One region of the Terrabacter sp. 2YAF2 genome, then DNA from elsewhere that is predicted to be linked to it. Evidence: predicted binding sites of a transcription regulator. Region 1 holds the regulator's gene; the other holds the start of a gene.

Region 1 (11,098 bases):
GCACCGACAGCGTCAGCGACCCACCGGCAACGGTCACCGGAGGCCGCCGAACGATCCTTCGACGCTCTGCCGCGCTGCACGCTCGACCGCGTCGTAGGTGTCGGCTGCCGCTGCCAGGGATCGCCCCAGCTCCTTCAGCTCCCAGCGCGTCCCGGCCAACCGAGCCGTCCACGCCGCGGCGACGTCACGCAACGCTGCGCCGGTCCGGCTGCCCGGAAGGGCCGCGGCCACCGGCGTCAGCTCGTCCGCGATCCCGAGTCGTTGAACCCGCACCAGGACCTCGTCGATCGTGCTGACGTCGTCGCGCAGTGCGGCCGTGTCCACCTCGTAGCGCATGCCCTGCTCCTCTCCCCAGGACGGCAACGCTAGGCCGCACGCGGCGCGGCGCTCGTGCGTCATCCACAGGCCCCGGGACGACAGCAGAACGCCGCACCCCTGGTCTGGGGTGCGGCGTCCGTGGCGGGAACGACGGGGTCGAAGCGCCGCTACCGCCAGCCGCTGAAGGTGGAGCCAACGCGGCGGATCAGGTGGGATGGTCGAAGCGCAAGCACGGACGCGGCATACGCGATCGACCAGAGCCCGGATGGGCTGGCCGAGGTCAACGTCCCGGGATGACGAGCTGCTGACCGGCGTGGAGCGCCGTGGAGCTGAGTCCGTTGGCGACCTGGAGCTCGACCACCGCGTCCGCCGTCGACACCCCGGGCAGCTCACGGGCGGCGACACCCGACAGCGTCTGGCCCGACTGGACCGTGACGGTGCGCGGCTCGCCGGTGGCCGACGCGAGCTGGCCGGCCAGACCCACACCGAGAAGGGCGACGACCGTCGCGACGAACAGGGTCACGACGAGCCGACCGAACCGCGTCAGGCGCACGGGTGGCCGCGTGAGGCGCGCCGCGCGGGCGGCCCGGGTGGCGTCCCGGCCGGTGGGCACCAGGACGAGACGGGGCCGACCGGTCGGCAGCGACCGCGCAGGCTCCTCGGTGTGCGGCGAACGAACGGCCTCGAGGACGATGGCGCTCATGGTGACCTCCCCTTGCTTCGGATCTGGCGAACACATGTTCGATAGAACGTCTGTACGAGTTCTAGCACGTATGTTCGATGAAGTCGAGACACGCCTCGAACAGGTGTTTGGCAACTGTGTTCGAACCTCGTAGTCTCTGCTCACACCAGAAACCTCACCAGCCACCACTGACACTGGCCCCGCGCCGAGCGTCACACCGCGGTCTGACGAGCTGACGAAAGGGACACCATGGGCGTCACCGAGCTTCCCGATCGCGAGACCGGCGACGGCCTCACCGTCCGCCAGCGACGGGTGCTCGAGGTCATCCGCAACTCCGTCGACCGCCGCGGCTACCCCCCGAGCATGCGCGAGATCGGCGACGCGGTCGGCCTGGCCAGCCCCTCCAGCGTCTCCCACCAGCTCAACGCCCTCGTCGCCAAGGGCTACCTGCGGCGTGACCCCAACCGGCCGCGCGCGCTCGAGGTCGTCTCCCCCGACGCCAAGGCCGAGGAGCTGGGCTACCGCGGGGGCGACGCGACGCCGCAGCGTGCGCGGGGCGACCAGTACGACACCGACACCGACTCGGGCGACGCCCGCCCGGAGGCCTCCTACGTCCCCGTGCTCGGGCAGATCGCCGCCGGCGTGCCGATCACGGCCGAGGAGGTCGTGGAGGACGTCTTCCCGCTCCCCAAGCAGCTCGTCGGCGAGGGCGACCTCTTCCTGCTCAAGGTCAACGGTGACTCGATGGTCGACGCCGCCATCTGCCACGGGGACTGGGTCGTCGTGCGCCAGCAGCAGCACGCCGACAACGGTGACGTCGTGGCGGCCATGCTCGACAACGAGGCGACGGTCAAGACGTTCAAGCGCAAGGACGGCCACGTGTGGCTAATGCCGCACAACCCCGACTTCTCCCCCATCGACGGCGACCACGCCACGATCCTCGGCAAGGTCACGGCCGTCCTGCGTCGCATCTGAGCCCGCGGTCCGATGACACCGTCACGCACTCGGGACGTCGTCCTCACCTACCGGTACCTGCGCGGGGCGATGATCGCCCTGCTGCTCATGCTGCTGCTCTCGGTCGGCTACCAGTGGTGGTGGGAGACGGACCACTCGTGCTGGCTCGGGTCGATCAGCGCCTACTACTACACGCCCGCGCGCTCGGTCTTCGTCGGCTCGTTGTGCGCCCTCGGCGTCAGCCTCATCGCCTACAAGGGTCACTCCCCCGAGGAGGACGTGCTCCTGAACTTCTCGGGCCTCATGGCCTTCGTCGTGGCCATGGTGCCGACCGTGCCCGACGCACGGTGCGGACCGAACGCCTACACCCAGACCCCGGTGGAGATCGCTGCCGCCGTGCGCAACAACATCTGGTCGCTCGTCGTCGTGGCGGTCAGCGCCGCGGTCGTCGCCGCCTGGCTGAAGCGCGGCGCCACGACCCGCGATCCCAGTGAGCTCCCCACCGCGCGCTCGGTCGTCATCACCGTCGTCTGCGGTGCGGTCCTGCTCGGCGAGCTCACGCTCTTCCTTCTGCTGCGCGACCGGTTCATCGCGTTGAGCCACGGCATCGCCGCAGGCACCATGGTGGCGGCAGTCATCGCTGTCATGGTGCTCAGCGCGCTGCGCGCGGAGGAGCGCCACCAGTCCGTCGCCTCCCACCAGGGTGCCACCTACAAGCGGATCTACATCGCGATCGCGGTCGCCCTGGCCGTCGCCCTCGTGGTGACGGTGCTGACGGCCCTGACCTGGAGTGGACTCGACCACCTCGTCCTCATCTCCGAGGCCATCATCATCGTGCTCTTCTGCACCTACTGGGGTGTGCAGACCAAGGAGCTGTGGGACCTGCGCGACGGCACAGAAGCGCGACCGGTGAGGTCCGTAGCCGAGTAGCCTTCTGGTCGTGGGCGATTCGTCGCCATCCGATGCCGACGATGCTCAGGCGTTCGGAAGCTCAGAAGGTCAGGGAGCAGCGGAGGTCCTCCAGGGTCGGGCCGAGCGGGGCGTGCAGCCGCAGCGTCGCCTGCGCGTCGCCCCGCGTGGCCGAGCGCGTGACGATCGCGACCGGCACGCCGCGCTGGTGCGCGCGACGCACGAAGCGGTACCCGCTCATCACGGACAGCGACGACCCGAGCACGAGCACCGCGCCGGCGCCCTCGACGATCGAGAAGCACTGCTCGACAAGGGCTTTGGGCACCGACTCACCGAAGAAGACGACGTCGGGCTTGACGGTGTCGTTGCCGCAGACCAGGCAGCGCGGCGCGTGGAACGAGTCGACGAGCGCGTCGGCGAGCACGATGTCACCGTCGGGCCGCACCTGCTCCCCCCACTGCGAACCCACCGTGCGTGCAGCCTCGGCGAAGCGCTCCATGAAGCCGGGGTTCGCCTCGGTCATCCTCTGGTGCAGGCCGATTCGCGAGGTGTACTCACCGCAGGTGAGACAGACGGCACGGTCGAGGGAGCCGTGCAGCTCGATGACGTCGGTCGCTCCCGACGCCTGGTGCAGGCCATCGACGTTCTGCGTGATGATCGGCCCGACGTACCCGGCCGCCTGCAGGTCGGTGACGACGCGGTGGCCCTCGTTGGGCTCGGCCGCGTTGAAGCGCTGCCAGCCGATGTAGCTGCGGGCCCAGTAGCGTCGTCGCGCCTCGGGCGATCCCGCGAACTCGCCGTACGTCATCGGCTCGACGCGGCGGGTCCCGTCCGGTCCCCGGTAGTCGGGGATGCCGGACTCCGTCGAGAGGCCGGCACCGCTGAGCACGACCACCCCACCACCACTGACCAGGTCCACGAGGTCGTCGAACGTGCCGAGGTCGTGCGTCTCGAGCGGCAACGTGCGCGAGGTCGAGAGCCGCGTCGTCGCCGCGGTGAGCGTCGGTTGCGGAGGTATGCCGTTCAGCTGATGCACCCGGTCAGCCTACGTCGGCTGCCGCCGCCTCCCGGTCCCATGTCGAGGGTGTGACAGCACGTCGGCGAAGCTCCGCCTTGCGCACCTTGGCCGTGGGAGTTCGCGGCAGCTCGTCGACGAGCTCGACGTAGCGCGGACGCGCGAAGCGCGGCAGGACGGAGTCGACGCGCTGGACGAGCTCCGCGCAGTCGAGGCTCACGCCCGGGGCGGGGACGACGGCCAGCATCACCTCGTCCTCGGTGCCGGCAGGGACCGACGGCACGGCGTAGGCGGCCACCTCGGCGACGCCCTCGAGTGCCGCGACCGCGCTCTCGACCTCGAAGGACGAGATGTTCTCGCCGCGGCGACGGATGCAGTCCTTGGTCCGGTCGACGAAGGTCACCCAGCCCTCGGCGTCCATGACCCCGGAGTCTCCGGTGTGGAACCAGAAGCTGCGCCACGCCGCGACCGTCGCCTCGGGCAGCCCGTGGTAGCCGGCCATGAAGCCGAACGGCACCCGCGGGCGGACCATGATCTCCCCGACGGTTCCTCTCGGTACCGGCGCGTCGGTTTCCGGGTCGCGCACCTCCACCTCGAACCAGCGGTCGAGGACGAGACCGGCCGTGCCGGGCCGCGACTGCCCCAACCGGCCGTAGAGCGGGATGTTGACCTCCGTCATGCCGTATGCCGTCACGACCTCGGGCACGCCGAAACGCTCCCGCCACGCGGCTTCGTGCGCGGGAGGGTTCGGCACGGGACACACGACGCGGAGGCCAAGCTCCCGGTCGTCGGCGCGGGGCGGCTGGGCGATGACGAACTCGGACATCGAGCCGAGGAGGTTGGACACCGTGCAGCGGTGCACGCGCACGTCCCGGCTCCAGGAGCTCGCGCTGAACCGGGGGCGCAGGACCGCGCTGGCCCCGGCCAGGATCGTCGCCCCGAGCTGCATGAAGAGCCCGTTGGCGTGGAAGAGCGGCATCGTGACGTAGTAGCGGTCCTCGCCCGCCAGGCCCAGCCCCTCGATGCTGCCCACACCGAAGAGGACGCAGTGGGCGTGCGGCATGACGACGCCCTTCGACGGGCCGGTGGTGCCCGAGGTGTACATGACGCAGGCGGTGTCGGCAGCCCGCGGCAGCGGCCCGTCCCATTCCGGCGCCGACTGCCATCCGGTGAGGTCGATGACCTCCAGGCCTGCGGCGGACCCGAGCGCGTCGCGGACGGCACGGGTTCCGGCGGCGTCAGCGACGACGAACCGGGCGCCGCAGTCGTCCAGCTGATGGGCGAGGAACGCACCCTCGAGGGCGGTGTTGACAGGCACGATGACGGCACCGAGCCGGCCGAGGCCCAGCCACACCCGGACGAAGTCGAGGCCGCTGGGGAGCAGCACCGCCACCGGGTCTCCGCGGCCCACCCCGACGGACGCGAGTCGGGACGCCACCCGACGCGCGTCACGTGCGGCGGCGGCATACGACAGCGAGCCCTGCCCGATGACGTGGACCAGCTCGCGACCACCCAGCTCGTCGGCTCGCTGCTCGAGCACGAGCGGGAGCGCCCAGCGAGTCACGTCATCGTCGAACATGACTGCCAGACAACCACTCCCACGCGGGGATCCCCGTGTGGCGGGACGATACTGGCGGAGCGGCGAAGTGGCCGCCCGACCCACGGCAGGTCTCGGCACGCGAGCTAGCGTGAGCCGCATGAGCCTGCGCGACGCCTTCGGCACCGATGTCCTCGTCACCGGTTGGGGCCACACCCGGTTCGGCCGCCTCGACGACGAGTCCCTGGAGAGCCTCGTCGTCAGCGCGGCCAGCGAGGCCCTGGAGTGCGCAGGGGTCGAGCCGGGGCAGGTCGACGAGGTCGTGCTCGGCACCTTCAACTCGGGGATGTGGCCGCTCGGCTTCGCGTCGTCACTCGCCCTCCAGGTCAGCGACGACCTCGCGAACGTGCCCGCGACGCGCGTCGAGAATGCCTGCGCGTCGGGCTCGGCGGCCGTGCAGCAGGGCGTCAAGTCGATCCTCGCGGGGACGGCCCGGACCGTCCTCGTCATCGGCGCGGAGAAGATGACGCACGCACCCGCCGACGTCGTGGGCGCAGCACTGCTCGGCGCGGACTACGAGCTGGCGGGACGCGCGTCGACGACGGGCTTCGCCGGGCTCTTCGCCGACGTCGCCCGGCACTACGAGAAGCTCCACGGCCCGGTCGTCGACACCCTCGGCTCGATCGCCGCGAAGAACCACCGCAACGGCGTCCTCAACCCCTACGCGCAGCTGCGCAAGGACCTCGGCGAGGACTTCTGCCGGACGGTGTCGGACCGCAACCCCGTCGTCGCCGACCCGCTGCGCCGGACCGACTGCTCACCGGTGTCCGACGGCGCCGCCGCCCTCGTGCTCTCGACGCGCCCCACCGGTGGCCGTGTCGACCCGGTGCGCCTCGCCGGCTTCGGCCACGCCAACGACTTCCTGCCCGCTGGCAAGCGCGACCCGCTCGCGTTCGCGGGGACCACGGCCGCCTGGGAGCGCGCGCTCGCCATGGCCGACGTCGACGTCGCGGGCCTCGACCTCGTCGAGCTCCACGACTGCTTCACCATCGCCGAGCTCGTCGTCTACGAGGCGATCGGCCTCGCGGCGCGGGGCGAGGGGCACCGACTCCTCGAGGCCGGCGCCGTGCACCGCGACGGCCGACTGCCGGTCAACGTCTCCGGCGGGCTCAAGGCCAAGGGCCACCCCGTCGGCGCCACGGGGGTCTCACAGCACGTGCTGGCCGCGATGCAGCTGTCCGGCACGGCCGGTGACATGCAGCTGCCGACGGCGCGGCGAGCCGCCATCCACAACATGGGCGGTCTCGCAGTGGCCAACTACGTGAGCGTCCTCGAGTCGGTCTAGGGCCGGCTCCGGCCGCCGGCGCCCCATCCCCAGGGTCTACGCGACATCCAGATTCTACCGTTTTCCATAATCATCGGTTATGATGGACGCATGATCGATGCTGCCGGCCTGCGGGTCATGAAGGCCATCGCCGACGAGGGAAGCTTCACGAGCGCCGCCAACGCGCTCGGCTTCACCCAGCCGGCCATCTCGCAGATGGTCCGGCGCCTCGAGCAGCGCACCGGAACCGTCCTCGTCGAGCGCTACGGCCGCCAGGTGCGCCTCACCGAGGCCGGTCAGGTCCTCGCCCGCCACGCGGTCGGCGTCCTCGCCGCTCTCGACGCCGCCGAGGAGGAGATCACGGCCATCGCCGGGCTGCGCGCCGGACGGGTCCGCCTGCAGGCCTTCCCCAGCTCGTCGGCCACGCTCGTGCCGCGCACGCTGGCCATCCTCAAGGCCCGCCACCCCGACATCACCGTGACCTTCACCGAGGCGGAACCGCCGGAGTCGCTCGCTGCCCTGCGGCGCGGCGACTGCGACGTCGCGGTGGCGTTCGCCTATGAGGGCGGCGACCTGGGCGAGCTCGAGGAGGACCTCTCGCTGCTCGTCACGCGCCGGCTCATGGACGACGAGGTGCGACTCGTCGTCCCCCGTGCCCACCCGCACGCCGGCGACGAGGCGGCGTCGCTCGCCGACTTCTCCGGCGAGGAGTGGATCGCCGGGTGCCCTCGCTGCCGCGGCCACCTGCTGTCCCTCGCCGACACCGCGGGGTTCCGCCCGAACGTCGCGTTCGAGACCGAGGACTACGTGGCCCAGCTCGGGCTCGTCACCGCCGGTCTCGGAGTGGCGCTCGTGCCCGACCTCATCCTCAACGCCGCCAAGCACGACGAGGTCGCGACCCTGCCGCTCACCCCCGCGTCGCGGCGGCAGATCCTCGCCGTCACGACCTCCGACCTCCAGCGCGTCCCCGCCGTCGCCGCGGCGCTCGACGCACTGTGCGAGGCCGCCGGCGCCGACCCCAAGGCGTCCCCCGCACAGCTGGTGGCAGCCAAGGCCTGACGGCCCCCAGCGCGCGGGCGCGTGAGGGGCGCGTGGCCACCACCCGGCATACGGTGGCCTCATGGGTGACCACGAGCGCATCTCCTACCTGCCCGTACCCGAGCGCGACGACGTCCCGGAGGGCGTGAGCCGCCTCTGGGACAAGGCGCAGGAGGCGTTCGGCTTCGTGCCCAACGTCTTCCGCGCCCAAGCCGTCAACGGCGAGCAGTTCCTCGCCTGGTGGGGCTACTTCAACCTCCTCGTCAACAAGGAGGGGCACCTGTCGAATGCCGACCGCGAGCTGCTGGCTGTCGTCGTCAGCAGCGTCAACCGCTGCACGTACTGCGAGGTGAGCCACGGCGCCGCGCTCCGCGAGTACACCGGCGACGCCGTCACGGCCGACCTCGTCGCGTCGAACTGGCGGCAGGCGGGGCTCGCCGAGCGGGAGTACGCCATGGCGTCCTACGCCGAGAAGCTCACGCTCCACCCCGCCGAAGTCACCGAGCGCGACCTCGAACCGCTGCGCGCCGTCGGGCTCGACGACCACCAGGTGGTCGAGCTCGTGCAGGTCGTCGGGATGTTCAACCTCACCAACCGCGTGTCGAGCGCCCTGGGCTTCGTGCCGAACCCGGAGTACCACTCGATCGGCCGAGCGACGTCATGACCCGGGTCGCGCTCTCCGCCCCGGGTCCGGGGGCCCTGCGGGCCGGACTCGAGGTGGCCTCCGAGGGCGGGAACGCCGTCGACGCGGCGATCGCCGCGTCCCTGGCCGCCATGAGCACGGAGCCCGGGGTCGTCAGCCTCATGGGGGGCGCCTTCGTCAACGTCTGGCTCGCCGGCTCCGACCCGGTCGTCATCGACGGCAACGTCGAGATGCCCGGCCGCGGCCTCGACGCGTCGGCGTTCGGCCACGGCGTGCGCCAGGTCCCCACCACCTACGGCGGCGGCGTGACGATCGGCGCTGGACACGCCGCGGTCGCGAACTCCGGTGCCGTGCAGGCACTGTCGGTGGCCAGGGACCGTTTCGGACTGGTGCCGTGGCGACGCCTCGTCGAGCCCTCTGCCCGGGCCTGCCGCGAGGGCTACCGAATCGGCGCAGCCGCGGCCCTCTACCTCGCCATCGTCCGCGACACCCTCTTCGGTCAGGATGGCGAGGCTCACGCACTGGTGACCGGGGCGGACGGCGGCCCGCTCGAGCCGGGCGAGACGTCCCTGAACGTCGATCTCGCCGACATCCTGGACCTGCTTGCGGCACAAGGCGTTTCACTCTTCACCACAGGCGCCGTCGGTCGGGTGCTCGCCGAGGACATGGCGGCGAACGGGGGCCTCGTCACCCAGGCCGACCTCACGGCATACCAAGCGGTCGTGCGCGCACCGACGATGCGGACCGTCGGGTCATGGGACATCGCCCTCAACCCGCCGCCTTCCGTTGGCGGCCCGATGCTCGCGGCGATGCTCGGCCAGCTCGCGCGACACGAGGACTGGACGTGGGCCGAGGTCATCGAGATCCAGCGTCGTGTCCTCGCCTACCGCCTGTCCGTCCACGACCAGTCCCGTGACCTCGACGCAGCGGGCCACGCACTTCTCCAAGCGGTCGAACGACACGGGCTGGCGGGACTGCCGACATCGGCCTCGACCGCTCACGTCTCTGCCGTCGACGAGCACGGGAACGCCTGCGCCATCACGATGTCCTGCGGATACGGCGCCGGCATGGTGATCCCCGGCACCGGCATCCTGCTCAACAACGCGCTCGGTGAGCCCGAGCTCAACCGTCTGGGCGTTCACGCCGTCGCGCCCGGGACCCGGCTCGCGTCCAACATGGCGCCGACGACCGGACGGAGCGCCTCCGGCACCGCGCTCGCGGTCGGCTCGCCCGGTGCCGACCGGATCACCACAGCCCTCATGCAGGTGCTCGGTCGTGGACTCCTGCGCGGCCACGACCTCCAGCACTCGATCAACGCGCCACGGTTGCACGTGCGGTTCATGGACGACGGCTCCCCACGCGTCGAGCACGAGCCGTCGGACGACATCGCCGCCGCGATCGAGGCCAGTGGTCTGCCGGCCCACCGTTTTCCCGGACCGCACATGTACTTCGGTGGGGTGGGCGCGGCCGTGCTCGGCCCCGACGGTCTCGTGGCCGCGGGCGACGCGAGACGCGACGGGGCCGTGGGGGTATCTCCATGACGGCTTGGCGCACCCTCCCATCCGACGCGCCACCGGCCCCGAATCATCCCGAGTAGACCCCAACGAGAGGCCACCCCGATGACCATGACCGACGACCGCCCCGACGCTCCCGTCTCAGCTACGGCCTCCTCCCGAGCGAACGGCATCGCTGCGCGGCTGGCGGCCGTCGTCGAGCCCCTCTTCGGCGGCCGTCTGCCCGTGCGCCTCAAGGCGTGGGACGGCACGGTCGCCGGCCCCACTGACGCGCCGACCGTCGTCCTGCGCGACCCGGCTGCCCTGCGCCGGCTCCTGCGCCACCCCGGTGAGCTCGGCCTCGCCCAGGCGTACGTCACGGGTGAGCTCGACGTCGAGGGGGACCTGCTCGACGGGTTCCGTCGTGTGTGGTCGACGGCCCGAGCCCTGACGGATGGTCGCCCGTCGGCCGGCGCCGTGGCCGCCGTCGCGAAGAACGGCATCCGCACCGCCTTCGACCTCGGCGTCGTCGGCCTGCCGCCCGAGCCGCCCGTGTCGCAGGCTCGGCTGCGTGGGCGCCTGCACACCAAGACCCGCGACCGCAGTGCGATCGAGCACCACTACAACCTGTCGAACGACTTCTACTCCCTCATCCTCGACCCGCACATGGCCTACTCCTGCGGCTACTGGACGAGCACCGAGCCCGGCTACGCCGGCGAGGACGCCCAGCGCGACAAGCTCGACCTCGTTTGCCGCAAGCTCGGGATCGAGCCCGGAGGCCGCCACCTCGACATCGGCTGCGGCTGGGGCTCGCTCTCGCTCCACGCAGCCGAGAAGTTCGGCGCGCACGTCGTCGGCGTGACGATCTCGAGCGAGCAGAAGGCGTTCGTCGACGCGCGGATCCGGGAGCGTGGGCTCGAGGAGCGGGTCGAGATCCGGTTGCAGGACTACCGCGAGGTCCCCGACGGCCCGTTCGACACGATCTCCTCGATCGAGATGGGTGAGCACGTCGGACAGCGCAACTACCCGACGTTCACCGGCCAGATCCACCGCCTGCTCAAGCCCGGTGGCCGGGCGCTGATCCAGCAGATGTCGCGCACGACCCGCCCCGGCGGTGGCCCGTTCATCGAGGCCTTCATCGCGCCCGACATGCACATGCGACCCGTCGGCGAGACCGTCGACCTC
Region 2 (11,098 bases), on a different contig from region 1:
TGGAGATCCGCGGGGGAGCCGGCAGCGGCAAGACGATCCTCGCCCTCACCCAGGCCAAGGACCTGACCCGCGGGCAGGGAGAGCGCAGGTCGCAGCGTGTCGCTCTCGTCTGCTACTCGATCGGGCTCTCGCAGTACTTCAAGCGACAGCTCGCCGGGGTGCCGCGCCACCACCGACCCGCGTTCGTGGGGTCGTTCGAGGACCTCGCCAACGAGTGGGGCATCGACACGGCGTCGCACGACCGCAACGACGCCGTCTTCTGGGAGCGAGACCTGGCGGCGCGCATGACCGAGATCGCCGCAGGCCTGTCTGACGGCAAGAAGTTCGATGCCGTGATCGTCGACGAAGCACAGGACTTCGCCGACCACTGGTGGCACCCGCTGATGAAGGCGCTGCGCGACGAGGACGAGGGCGGCCTCTACGTCTACTCGGACGAGAACCAGCGGATCTTCGCCCGTTTCGGTCAACCACCGGTGCCGCTCGTCCCGCTGGTGCTCGACCACAACTTGCGCAACACCCAGCAGATCGCTCGGGCGTTCGGGCCGCTCGCCCCCATGCGGATGCACCTGCGCGGGGGGCCGGGCGCCGACGTCCGCTTCGTGCCGTGCGCTCGCGAGGATGCGATCAGCAGCTCCGACGACCAGGTGGACCTGCTCCTCGAGGAGGGCTGGCAGCCGCAACACGTGGCGCTGCTGACCATGGGATCACGCCACCCCGCGCAGGTCGAGCGGCAGGAGGCCGACGGACACGTCGGCTACTGGCGCTCCTTCTGGGACAACGACGATGTCTTCTACGGCCACGTCCTCGGCTGCAAGGGCCTCGAGCGTCGGGCCGTCGTGCTCTGCGTCAACGCGAAGAACACCGATCGCGCACGCGAGATGCTCTACGTCGGCATGTCCCGTGCCACGGACGAGCTCGTCGTGGTCGGCGAGCCCGGCTTCATCCGCGAGATCGGCGGCGACCAGGTGGCGCACCGACTCGGCATCTGCTGATCTTCGTCGTCGAAGCCTGAACAGGCTGGGGACAACTTCGACGGGCCGGCGGCCCACCGGACGACCATGGCGGCCATGACCTTCGAAGACCTGCCCCCTCGGGCCAACGAGATCCCTCTGACCAACCGACGCGTCGCAGCGGACGTCATCGACCTCATCATCAGCGACGCGGACCGGGCAGCCGGGTGCGTCGCCGTCATGATCTGCGACTCCGAGGACCGAGGCATCCAGCCGGTCGTGCTGCATGACGTGCCGCCCGATGCCGAGGCCGGCGGCTTCGCCCAGCTGCTCGACATGCTGCTGCCGCTCGTGGCCGGGAACGACGGCGCGGTCCTCATCGGCCGAGGGCGACCGCATGGGACCGCGCCGAACGACACCGATCGAGCGTGGCACCAGATGGCGATCGACCGGTGTGCCGACCATGACGTCGACCTGCTCGGCTACTACCTCGCGACGGCCGATGGCGTCTTCAGGCTCCCCGAACCGCTCTCGGCGGTTTCCTGACGCCGAAGGGGATGGTCAGAAAGGCGGGTGATCGTTCCCCAGAGACCTCGACGATGAGGTACTGCCCTTCCGGGTGGAGGGCGCCCTTGCTTCGTCGCGGACCGCCTCGAGCCAATCCTTCGGGCAGGTGTCGTAGATGCGGGCGGCCTTGGTGCGCCATCGAACTCGATCGCCGTCGCGCCCCACGAACCAGTGCCCGTTGGTGTGCAGGTTGTGGTGCGCCCGGTGCTTGCTGGTGAGGTTCGCGACCTCTGTCGGGCCGTGTGGCCATGGGATGTCGTGGTCGAGGTCGCACCGAGCGGCTGGGACCGTGCAGCCTGGCGCGCGGCAGGTGCCGTCGACCGCCTCGACGTGCGCCCGCATCGCCGCAGTCGGCCGGTAGGCGCGCGTCTGGAGGTGCAGGGCGGCTCCAGTCTCGGCGTCGACGCGGAGGCGGCGCCACGTCGAGTCGTCGTTGAGCATGATCTGACGGGCATGGTCGGCTGTGACCCATCCGTGGCCGACGACCTCGCAAGGCGCACCGGTGAGGCCGACGGCCGTCGTCCACGGGATGACGAGCGTGATGGCGGCCGCCGGCCGCCGCCCCAGACGGGTGAACCACTCACTGACGCGTTGGGACGCGTGGTCGGGCCCGGCCGGCGAACCCGGAGCCGCACCGGGGACGGCGGCGCTCTCGGGCCAGCCGAACATGAGGATGTCGGTGATGACGTCGGCGCGGAGCGAGTCGAGGTCGCGGGGATCACCTGCCTGTCGGGCGGCGCGGGCAATGGCGTCGACGCGCTCCATCGCGGCGATGACCTTGTCCGCGTCGTTGACGAGGTTGAGCACCCCGAAGCCGTCGCGGTCGATCTGCGCGTGAGCACCACGCCGGCGCCGCGCCCTGCGTCGGCGGTCGGCAGCCTCGCGGTCGGCAGCCAGGCATGCGCGGGTCAGTCGCTGACGGAAGAGAGTGGGGGAGGGCGGCGCACCGTCCTTGGGCCGAAGGACGGCGTCGACGACGTCAGGGCCGCACTCGACGGGCAACGCGGCGATCTCGGACTGGATCGTGCAGGCGCGGTGGAGAGTCACCGCACCTCGCTGAAGACGACTCCGCAACGATGCGGCACCCGGCGTGCCCGCGGTGGCGAGGGCCAGGCGCGCGCGCACGTCATGCGTGCCGAGCCCGGTCGCCGTGCAGACCTCCATGGCCGTCAGCTCGTCGGCGTCGATCCATCCGGGCGGTTTCGTCCGACCGAGATCGGCGAAGCGCGCCAGCTCGCTCGACTCGATGGTCGAGCGCAGGCGAGCCAGGGCCTCCAGGCCGACGGCGTCCAGGACCGCCTTGCACCGCTCGACCGACTCGACGACTCGCAGCTCGGCATCAGCCTCGGCCTCGAGCTCTGATCGAGCCTCGTCCGGGGCAACGGATGTCAGGTCGTCGGCGACGGCCTCGAGCAGCTCGCTCACGAGCGCCGGCATCACGTGGGTGAGCAGGGACTCGGCCACCTGCTTGCGCAGGGTGCGCTCGAGCAGCGGGAGGTCGCGCTGCCGAACCGGGGTGCGACTCTCTGCGCGGATCCGGAACAGGCCGGCGAGACGGTCGAGATCGACGACTGCCTCGCCCGTGTGGGCGGCGCCGAGCGACGCCATGCCCGCCACTTCCCCTGTCCCGTCCATAATCCATTGTAGAACACATGTTCGACTAAATGGTCAAGCGTTCCCAGGTAGATTCGCGGCCCGGTCTGGGCGGCGAACGGGACGACCCTCCCAGCCTCAAGGCGCGCCCGCCTCTTGCGTCTGCCCGGAGCTGCGGAGGAGCGTGCGGGAGATGGACGTTGACCTGCACCAGCTCTTCACTCGCGCTGCCGCCGAGGCCGCCCGCCACCGAGCCGCGGTGGCAGACCGGCCGGTGCACCCTTCGCCCGATCAGGGATCGCTCGATGCGGCCTTCGGCGGCCCGCTACCGACTGGGCCGACCCACCCCGATCGCGTCGTCGGCGCCCTCATCGCTGCGGCGAGTCCTGGTCTCGTCGGCACCGTCGGGCCGCGGTTCTTCGGCTTCGTCATCGGAGGCGCATCGCCCGCTGCGACCGCGGCCGACATGCTCGCCGCCGGCTGGGACCAGTGTGCGTACAACGAGGTCCTGTCACCGGCTGCCGCGGCCGCGGAGCGAGCCGCAGCAACGTGGACGAAGCAGCTGCTGGGGCTACCCGGGTCGGCATCCGTCGGCTTCGTCACGGGCGCCCAGGCTGCCAACACGGTCGGCCTCGCGGTCGGACGTCAGCGCGTGCTCGCTAACGTCGGATGGGACGTCGCGCGCGACGGTCTCTTCGGGGCACCACGAGTCGCGATCGTCGCGAGCGAGGATCGGCATGCGACGATCGACCGCGCAGCCCGGCTGCTCGGCTTCGGCACGCGCAGCATCGAACCCGTCGCAGCCACCGCGCAGGGCGCCATCGACGTGGACCGGCTCCGTACAGCTCTCGACTCCCTCTCCGGGCCCGTCATCGTCTGTCTCCAGGCGGGCAACGTGAACACCGGCGCCTGTGACGACCTCCGGACGGCCACGACGCTGGCCCACGAGCACGGAGCGTGGGTCCATGTCGACGGCGCCTTCGGACTGTGGGCGGCGGCGAGCCCTCGGACCGCCCATCTCGTCGCCGGCATCGAGCTCGCCGACTCCTGGGGCACGGACGCCCACAAGTGGCTCAACGTCCCCTACGACTGCGGCCTCGCGTTCTGCGCGGACGCGTCGCTGCATGCCGCAACGATGTCGTATGCCGCGGCGTACCTCACCGGGTCCGGCTCCGTCTCCGACCCTGTTCTGGGCGACCTCACGCCCGAGTCATCCAGGAGGGCAAGGGGATTCGCGGTGTGGGCCGCGCTGCGTGAGCTCGGTTCGGACGGCCTTACCGAGCTCGTGGACCGTTGCTGTGACCTTGCCCGTCGGATGGCCCGTCGGCTCGAGTCCGGTGGCGCGACGATCCACAACGACGTCGTCCTCAACCAGGTCCTCGTCAGCATCGGGGACCCGGCACGCATCGATGGGGTGATCGACGCCGTCCAGCGCGACGGCACGTGCTGGGTCGGAGGCACGACCTGGCACGGCCGCCGGCTGATCCGCATCTCGGTGTCGAACGCCACGACCACCGAGTCCGACATCGACGTCGCCGCCGCCGCGATCCTCGCCGCGGCCACTGCTGTGGAGCAGTCCGCCGGCTGACCGCCGGACGGCTCACTCGACGAGTGAGGCCAGCCCTTCCCGAAGGTGTGCGATGAGCGGTGTGTCGTCGGGCACCACCTCGGGATCGGTGACGACGGTGATGCCCAGCGTCCCGGCATACGAAAGGACGTCGAAGGTGACGGCGACGTTTCCGGGGGTCACGGCGACCGGGACCAGCCGGCTGACGGTGCACCCGCAGAAGCGCCACGGCGTCGCAGGGCCGCGGACGTTCGTGACGAACGAGTTGACGAGTCTCTGGTGGTTCACGAACCACTGGAGGGCGCCGAGCCTGGCGAGGCCCCGGAAGGCGACACCGAGCGGAGCGGCCGAGGCTGCGCGCGGACGCGAGCGCTGATCGCGCGACAGGCGTGCAACCGTGTCGAGCCGGGTCTGCACGTCCACGTCGAGCGGGATGCGGAACGGGACGACTCCGCTCTCGTTGCCGAGCCGAGTGGCCTGCGCCGACGAGCGCGCCGAGTAGGGCACCGACAGGACCAGCGAGTCGACGTGTTCGTCGCGCTCGGCGAGGGTGGCGCCCATCGCCTCGGAAACGGCCGTCAGGACGATGTCGTTGACGGTGACGCCGCGCCGGTGGGCGGCGCGGACCACAGTGGTCACGGGCACCTCGACCAGGGAGAGCCGCCGATGCGGTCCGGTGGGGCGGTTGAGGGACGTCCTCGCGCAGAGGCGGGGGCGGGTGCCGCGTAGGCCCAGGTCGCGCATCCCGGCCCGGGCCGAGCGGGCGCGCGCGACCAGGGACGGCACGGAAGTCACGGCGGCCAGGTGCGAGCCCCAGGCCTCGGCGGCCAGGGCGCGTCGCGTGTGGGCGGTGCTGGTCGGCAGCGGGTTTGGACGGGTCAGCCCACTCGTGGCGTCCGTGATCGCGGCCAGCGCCGCGAGGCCGCCGATCCCGTCGGCGAGGACGTGGTGAGCCACCAGGACGAGGGCTGCCCGGTCAGCCGCCAGGCCGGTGACCCAGTGAGCGCCCCAGAGCGGACGGTCGCGGGGGAGCCTGCGGCACACCAGGTCTCCCGCCAGCTGCCAGAGCGCGTCATCGGTGTCGACCCGGCTGAAGCCCAGGTGCCGGTCGACGCGATAGTCGTCATCGCGGACCCAGTACGGCCGGCCGCAGAGGAACGGCGCAGGACGCAGGCGCTCTCTCAGCCGTGGCACCGCTGCCGCGCCGACGTCGATCGCTCGGGCCACCTCAGCCTTGTCCAGGAGCGACCCACCGTCGACGACGAGGACCGCGGCGATGTTCATCGGCACGGCCCCTCGGTCGCTGGCCAGGGTGGTGAGATCGTTCGGAGTGGCCCGCTCGACACCGCCGGCCCGAACCCGTCCAGGGCTCCGAGACCGCGTCTCCATGGTTCGACGCTAGGCGGTTGCTCGCCCGCGCGGGCCGGCTTGCGGCGGACTTGGCGCCACGGGCTCAGGCACCATCCAGCCGACTCCCAGCCTCTCCTGACCGACTCTTGACCTTCCGGTCCGTAGCCCACCCCGGACCCGACTCGTTGAGCCGTCGAGCGAGGACGCCTGTCGTCGCTCGACGGTCATTCGACCCGATGTCTCGGGGTGTCCTGCTGTACCGGATCCAGGAGTTGCGCACATGCTGCCGACCTTGTTGAGAAGAACCCGTTCACGAGCTCTCCCGCTCCTCACCGCGACCGCCCTGGTGGCGGCTGTCGGAGTGGCAGCTCCCGCCCTCGCTGCGACGCCGACCTCGGGGACGGTGTCCGACACGAGTACCTCCGTCCAATGGGGCGCGGGTCCCTTCGTGGCCCCCAACGTCACGGGGGCGACGGGGGGCGTCACGTGCGGCCCCGACCTGTGCGACGACTTCGCGCTGCACGTCGCGACCCCGGCCGGCTACGGCGACACGCATCAGCTGACGATCAAGGTCGGCTGGCAGAACGCGGCGGCCGACTTCGACGTCTACCTCCTGGACCCGACCGGCGCGGTCGTCGCGTCGTCCGCCTCGAGCTCGGACCCCGAGGTCATCGTCACCGCCCCGACGAGCGGTGACTTCACCGTGCGGGTCGTGCCCTACGCCCCACTCGGGGAGTCCATCACCGGGACCGCCACCCTCACGGACGTGCCCGCGAACCCCGCTCCGAGCACCGCGACGCCGCCCACGTTCAGCCAGTACGGCGCACCGTCGTCGTTCGCCCGCGCCCACGACGCGGGTGAGCCGTCGATCGGCAGCAGCCACTCGACGGGGTCGACCTTCTACCAGGCTCTCTACGACACGTACAAGGCCACGTGGGACGACAGCGTCACCCCGTCGAAGGTCACGTGGTCCGACGTCTCGGCCAAGCCCGCCAACGGCTGCGCCACGGGCGGCTCGACGTCACTGGACCCCATCGGGTTCACCGATGCCAAGACCGGTCGCGTCTTCGAGAGCCAGCTCGCGGGCAAGATCTCACTCATGTGCTACTCGGACGACGAGGGCAAGACGTGGTCACCCAGCCAGGGCGGCGGCCTCAACTCCGGCGTCGACCACCAGACGGTCGGCGGCGGCCGCTACTCGCCCAACGGCGTCGGCGCTCTTCCCACGTCGACCTACCCGAACGCCGTCTACTACTGCAGCCAGGACATCGCCGACGCCAACTGCGCATCGAGCCACGACGGCGGCGTGACCTTCGGACCAGCCATCCCGATGTACTCCCTCCTCGACTGCGGTGGGCTGCACGGGCACGTCAAGGTCGCCCCGAACGACGGCACCGTCTACGTCCCCAACAAGTCGTGCGGCGGCAAGCAGGCCGTCGCCGTCTCGGAGGACGGTGGCACGACCTGGTCCGTCCGCAAGGACCCGGCCAGCACGGCGGGTGACTCCGACCCGAGCGTCGGCGTCGGCGCCAAGGGCACCGTCTACATGGGCTACCAGGCCGCGGACGGCACGCCCCGCGTCGCCGTGAGCCGCGACAAGGGCAAGACGTGGACGGACGACCAGAACGTCGGTGCGAGCCTCGGCGTGCACAACACCGTGTTCCCGGTCGTCGTGGCCGGTGACGACGACCGCGCCTCGTTCGCCTTCATCGGGACGACGACGCCCGGCAACTACCAGGACGCGACGAACTTCAAGGGCGTCTGGCACCTCTACGTCTCGACGACCTACGACGGTGGCAAGAGTTGGGCCACGGTCGACACGACGCCGAGCGACCCGGTCCAGCGCGGCTCCATCTGCACGGGCGGCACGACGTGCGGCAACGACCGCAACCTGCTCGACTTCATGGACGCCACCGTCGACCGGACCGGTCGGGTCGAGGTCGGCTACGCCGACGGCTGCACCGGCGCCTGCACCCAGCCCGGCGGTGCCCAGAACTTCGACGCGTACGCCACCATCGCCCGTCAGCAGTCGGGCAACACGCTGTATGCCGCCTACGACGCCCTGCCCAACCTGACCCCGACGACGGTGTCTGTCACCCGGTCGGGCGGGCTGTACGCCACGTCGACGACGGTGGCGAACACCGGCAAGGCGTCGGCGCGAGGGGTCACGACCCGACTCCTCGTCGACGGCGTCAACGTCGCCACGGCTGCGCCGGTCGACGTCGCGGCCGGCGGGTCGACGGCTGTCGCCTTCCCGGGGGTGCGGCTCGGCAAGGGCACTCACACGGTGGTCGTCGTCGCCGACCCGGACGGACGCATCCGCGAGTCGAACGAGTCCGACAACCGTCGGCAGACGCAGGTGGTCCGGTGAGCGGCCCGAGCCGGGGAGCCGCACCACGTGCGGCTCTCCTCGCCGTGACCGCGCTCGGGGCCTGTGTCGCTCTCGGCGGGTGCGGCACGGACGAGATGGAGGCTGCGATGGCGGCGCCCGGCTCGAGCGCGACGTCGGCGGCTGTGGTGTGCGCCAAGGATGCGAAGCCGGTGGACCTGCCGGCCTCCTTCCCGGTGCAGGCCACGGTGCCTGACGGGTACGTCGTGACCGGTGTCGAGGCCCGGAGCGCTGGGCGGACCGTCGTCACCGCCGTCTCCTCCAAGCCGTTCACGCAGACGCTCGCCGACATGCAGCGCGCCTACTCGACCCGCGGGTGGACGGCCTCGGAGGGTGAGGTCGAGCACCGCGACGCCGAGTCCAACTTCGCCGGCAACGGGCTCCGCGGCCGATGGGCCATCCGCGAGATCCCCGAGTGCACCGACAACACGTCAGTGAGCGTGCTCATCGGCAAGTGACGCCTGCCCGACGTTCGACCTGACACCCCACCTGACACCCCACCTGACATCAGACCGATGGCGGGGCCGGACCCGGCCCCGCCATCGGCCTCTCCGAACGGGCTGTCCGGGCAGGCTGTCTGGGCTGTCACAAGTCGCCCCCGAATGCGCCCTGGCGCGGGACGATGGAAGGGGCCCGGTACATGCGGCCCCGACCGCACGGGAAGGGGAGAGCGATGAACGCCGCAGTCAGCGGGGCGAACGAGACCACGAGCCACGGGATCGTCGTGGGCTACGACGGGTCCCCGGGGTCGCGGCTGGCCCTCGACTGGGCCATCGAGACCGCGAAGCGCGACGAACGCCCGCTCACCCTGCTCCACTGCGTCGGCCTGAACATGACCCCGACCTTCCGCGCCTACGACCCGGGAGTGCAGGCGCACGCGTACGACGAGATGGCGCGCGGCGTCCTGGCCGAGGCCGTCGACATCGCTGCGAAGACGTTGGACCGCGACGACGTCCGCCCGCTCAGCGTCATCGGGAGCGCAGCCGCGGAGCTCGTCGGCGCGTCGTCCCAGGCTGATCTCGTCGTGACCGGCTCCCGCGGGCACGGCGCCATCTCCGGTGGCCTGCTCGGCTCGACCTCGTATGCCGTGACCGCCCACGCCCGATGCCCCGCGGTCGTCGTCCGTGGCGACACGGTCGTCCACGCGGGTCCTTCGCATCCGATCGTCATGGCCTTCGACGACTCGAAGAGCTCCCAGAAGGCGCTGGAGACCGCCATCCAGGTCGCTGCCGCCGCGCAGGCGCCGCTGCACGTGGTGGCGGTCGACAACGTCGGTGGTCTGGAGGCGTGGCCGGAGTCCGACACGATTGTGGGACGTGAGGAGATGATCGACGAGATGCACCGTCACGTCGGTCAGACGCTGCGAAACGTCGCCGACGACGCACGGCGCGCACACCCCGGTCTCGACGTGCACACGAACGTCCTCGGCGGCGGGGCCGGCGTGGCAATCGCTGCCTACGCGGTCGACGTCAGGGCCGGCCTCGTCGTGATGGGCTCGCGCGGGCACGGCGGCTTCACGGGGATGCTCCTCGGGTCGGTCAGCCATCGTGTGGTGCACGACGCTCCGTGCCCGGTCATGGTCATCCACTGATCTCGAGCTGGGCCCGATTCGACTGGCCCCACAAGGTTTGCGATGCACACTCCGAGCTCCGCCGGTGGTCAGATGGTCGTGGGCTACGACGGTTCGGCCGCCTCCCAGCGAGCCCTCGTCTGGGCCGCAGCCGTCTCCCACGCCCTCGGTGACGGCCTCAAGATCGTTCACGCCGTCGACCTGGACGTCGTGCGCAGACGTCGAGGCTCCGCGCCGCGACCGTTGAGCCCGTCGCTCGAGATGGTGGCGGAGACGATGGTCGGCGGTCCGTCGACGTGGCCCGGTCGACCACTGGCTCGATCGCAGGTCCGCGCGGTACACGCCTTCGGTGGTCCGGTGGGCGAGCTGGTCGACGCGTCGATGACAGCGGACCTCGTCGTCCTCGGCACCCGGGGACGGGGCCGGGCCCGAAGCGCTCTCATCGGCTCGGTCTCGTCCGGGGTGGCCGCCCGCGCCTACTCCCCGGTGGTCGTGCTCCACGACCTCGGGCACTCGGCTCCCGGGACTCGCCGCGACGTCCCGGTGCCGGGGCCGGAGTGCGAAGTCGTCTGCGCCCTGACCCAGGGCACGGGCGAGGCCCACGCGAACCGGATGGAGCGGATCGTCTCTGCCGCAGCGAGGATCGCTGCTGGTTGCTCCGCGCGGCTACGCCTCGTGACCGTCCTGCCGCCGGACGCAGCCGGTCCCTCGGACGGCGCCGAGCCCCCGACGAGTCCGTATGCCGTCGCCGCCTTGGGCCTGACGCACCCGGACCTGGCCGTTGCGACACAGACGCTGTACGGCGACCCGGTCGACGCGCTCACCGGGACGAGCCGCGACTGCGGGCTGCTCGTCATCGGGGCTCCCCACCGGGGCTGGGTCGGCGCTGTCCTGGTCGGGACCGCGCCGTACCGGATCGTCCACGACGCGACCTGCCCGGTCATGCTCGTCCACTGACCCGCGCCCGATGACTCACACCCGTGATCCACGCCCGGTCGGGTCTCGGGCCGAATCCGCGGCAGCTCGCAGGGGATTCGGGTCCCGAGACCGGGCCACACGGCATACGACCGCGGTGCGCGGAGCGGAGCGTCAGGGCGACGGCGGGTGCTGGA

What was found. The regulator LexA, encoded in region 1, represses DNA repair genes until DNA is damaged. The targets are predictions, from matches to a motif close to TCGAACANNTGTTCGA.
Region 2: the regulator LexA is predicted to act here: its motif matches at 3,162-3,177, upstream of AB4030_RS20720 (HNH endonuclease signature motif containing protein).

What each region holds. Positions count from the first base shown of each region.
Region 1 is NZ_JBFRFG010000016.1:11,567-22,664, forward strand. It holds gene AB4030_RS16340 (alpha/beta hydrolase) at 1-37, opposite strand, end outside; gene AB4030_RS16345 (hypothetical protein) at 34-336, opposite strand; gene AB4030_RS16350 (LysM peptidoglycan-binding domain-containing protein) at 599-1,021, opposite strand; gene lexA (transcriptional repressor LexA) at 1,250-1,975, shown strand; gene AB4030_RS16360 (hypothetical protein) at 1,988-2,884, shown strand; gene AB4030_RS16365 (Sir2 family NAD-dependent protein deacetylase) at 2,946-3,899, opposite strand; gene AB4030_RS16370 (AMP-binding protein) at 3,904-5,457, opposite strand; gene AB4030_RS16375 (acetyl-CoA acetyltransferase) at 5,576-6,760, shown strand; gene AB4030_RS16380 (LysR family transcriptional regulator) at 6,851-7,798, shown strand; gene AB4030_RS16385 (peroxidase-related enzyme) at 7,860-8,441, shown strand; gene AB4030_RS16390 (gamma-glutamyltransferase) at 8,438-9,961, shown strand; gene AB4030_RS16395 (class I SAM-dependent methyltransferase) at 10,040-11,098, shown strand, end outside.
Region 2 is NZ_JBFRFG010000028.1:8,955-20,052, reverse strand. It holds gene AB4030_RS20730 (NERD domain-containing protein) at 1-992, shown strand, start outside; gene AB4030_RS20725 (hypothetical protein) at 1,068-1,496, shown strand; gene AB4030_RS20720 (HNH endonuclease signature motif containing protein) at 1,512-3,125, opposite strand; gene AB4030_RS20715 (pyridoxal phosphate-dependent decarboxylase family protein) at 3,304-4,698, shown strand; gene AB4030_RS20710 (wax ester/triacylglycerol synthase domain-containing protein) at 4,711-6,066, opposite strand; gene AB4030_RS20705 (CARDB domain-containing protein) at 6,476-8,398, shown strand; gene AB4030_RS20700 (hypothetical protein) at 8,395-8,874, shown strand; gene AB4030_RS20695 (universal stress protein) at 9,090-10,007, shown strand; gene AB4030_RS20690 (universal stress protein) at 10,050-10,943, shown strand; gene AB4030_RS20685 (universal stress protein) at 11,076-11,098, opposite strand, start outside.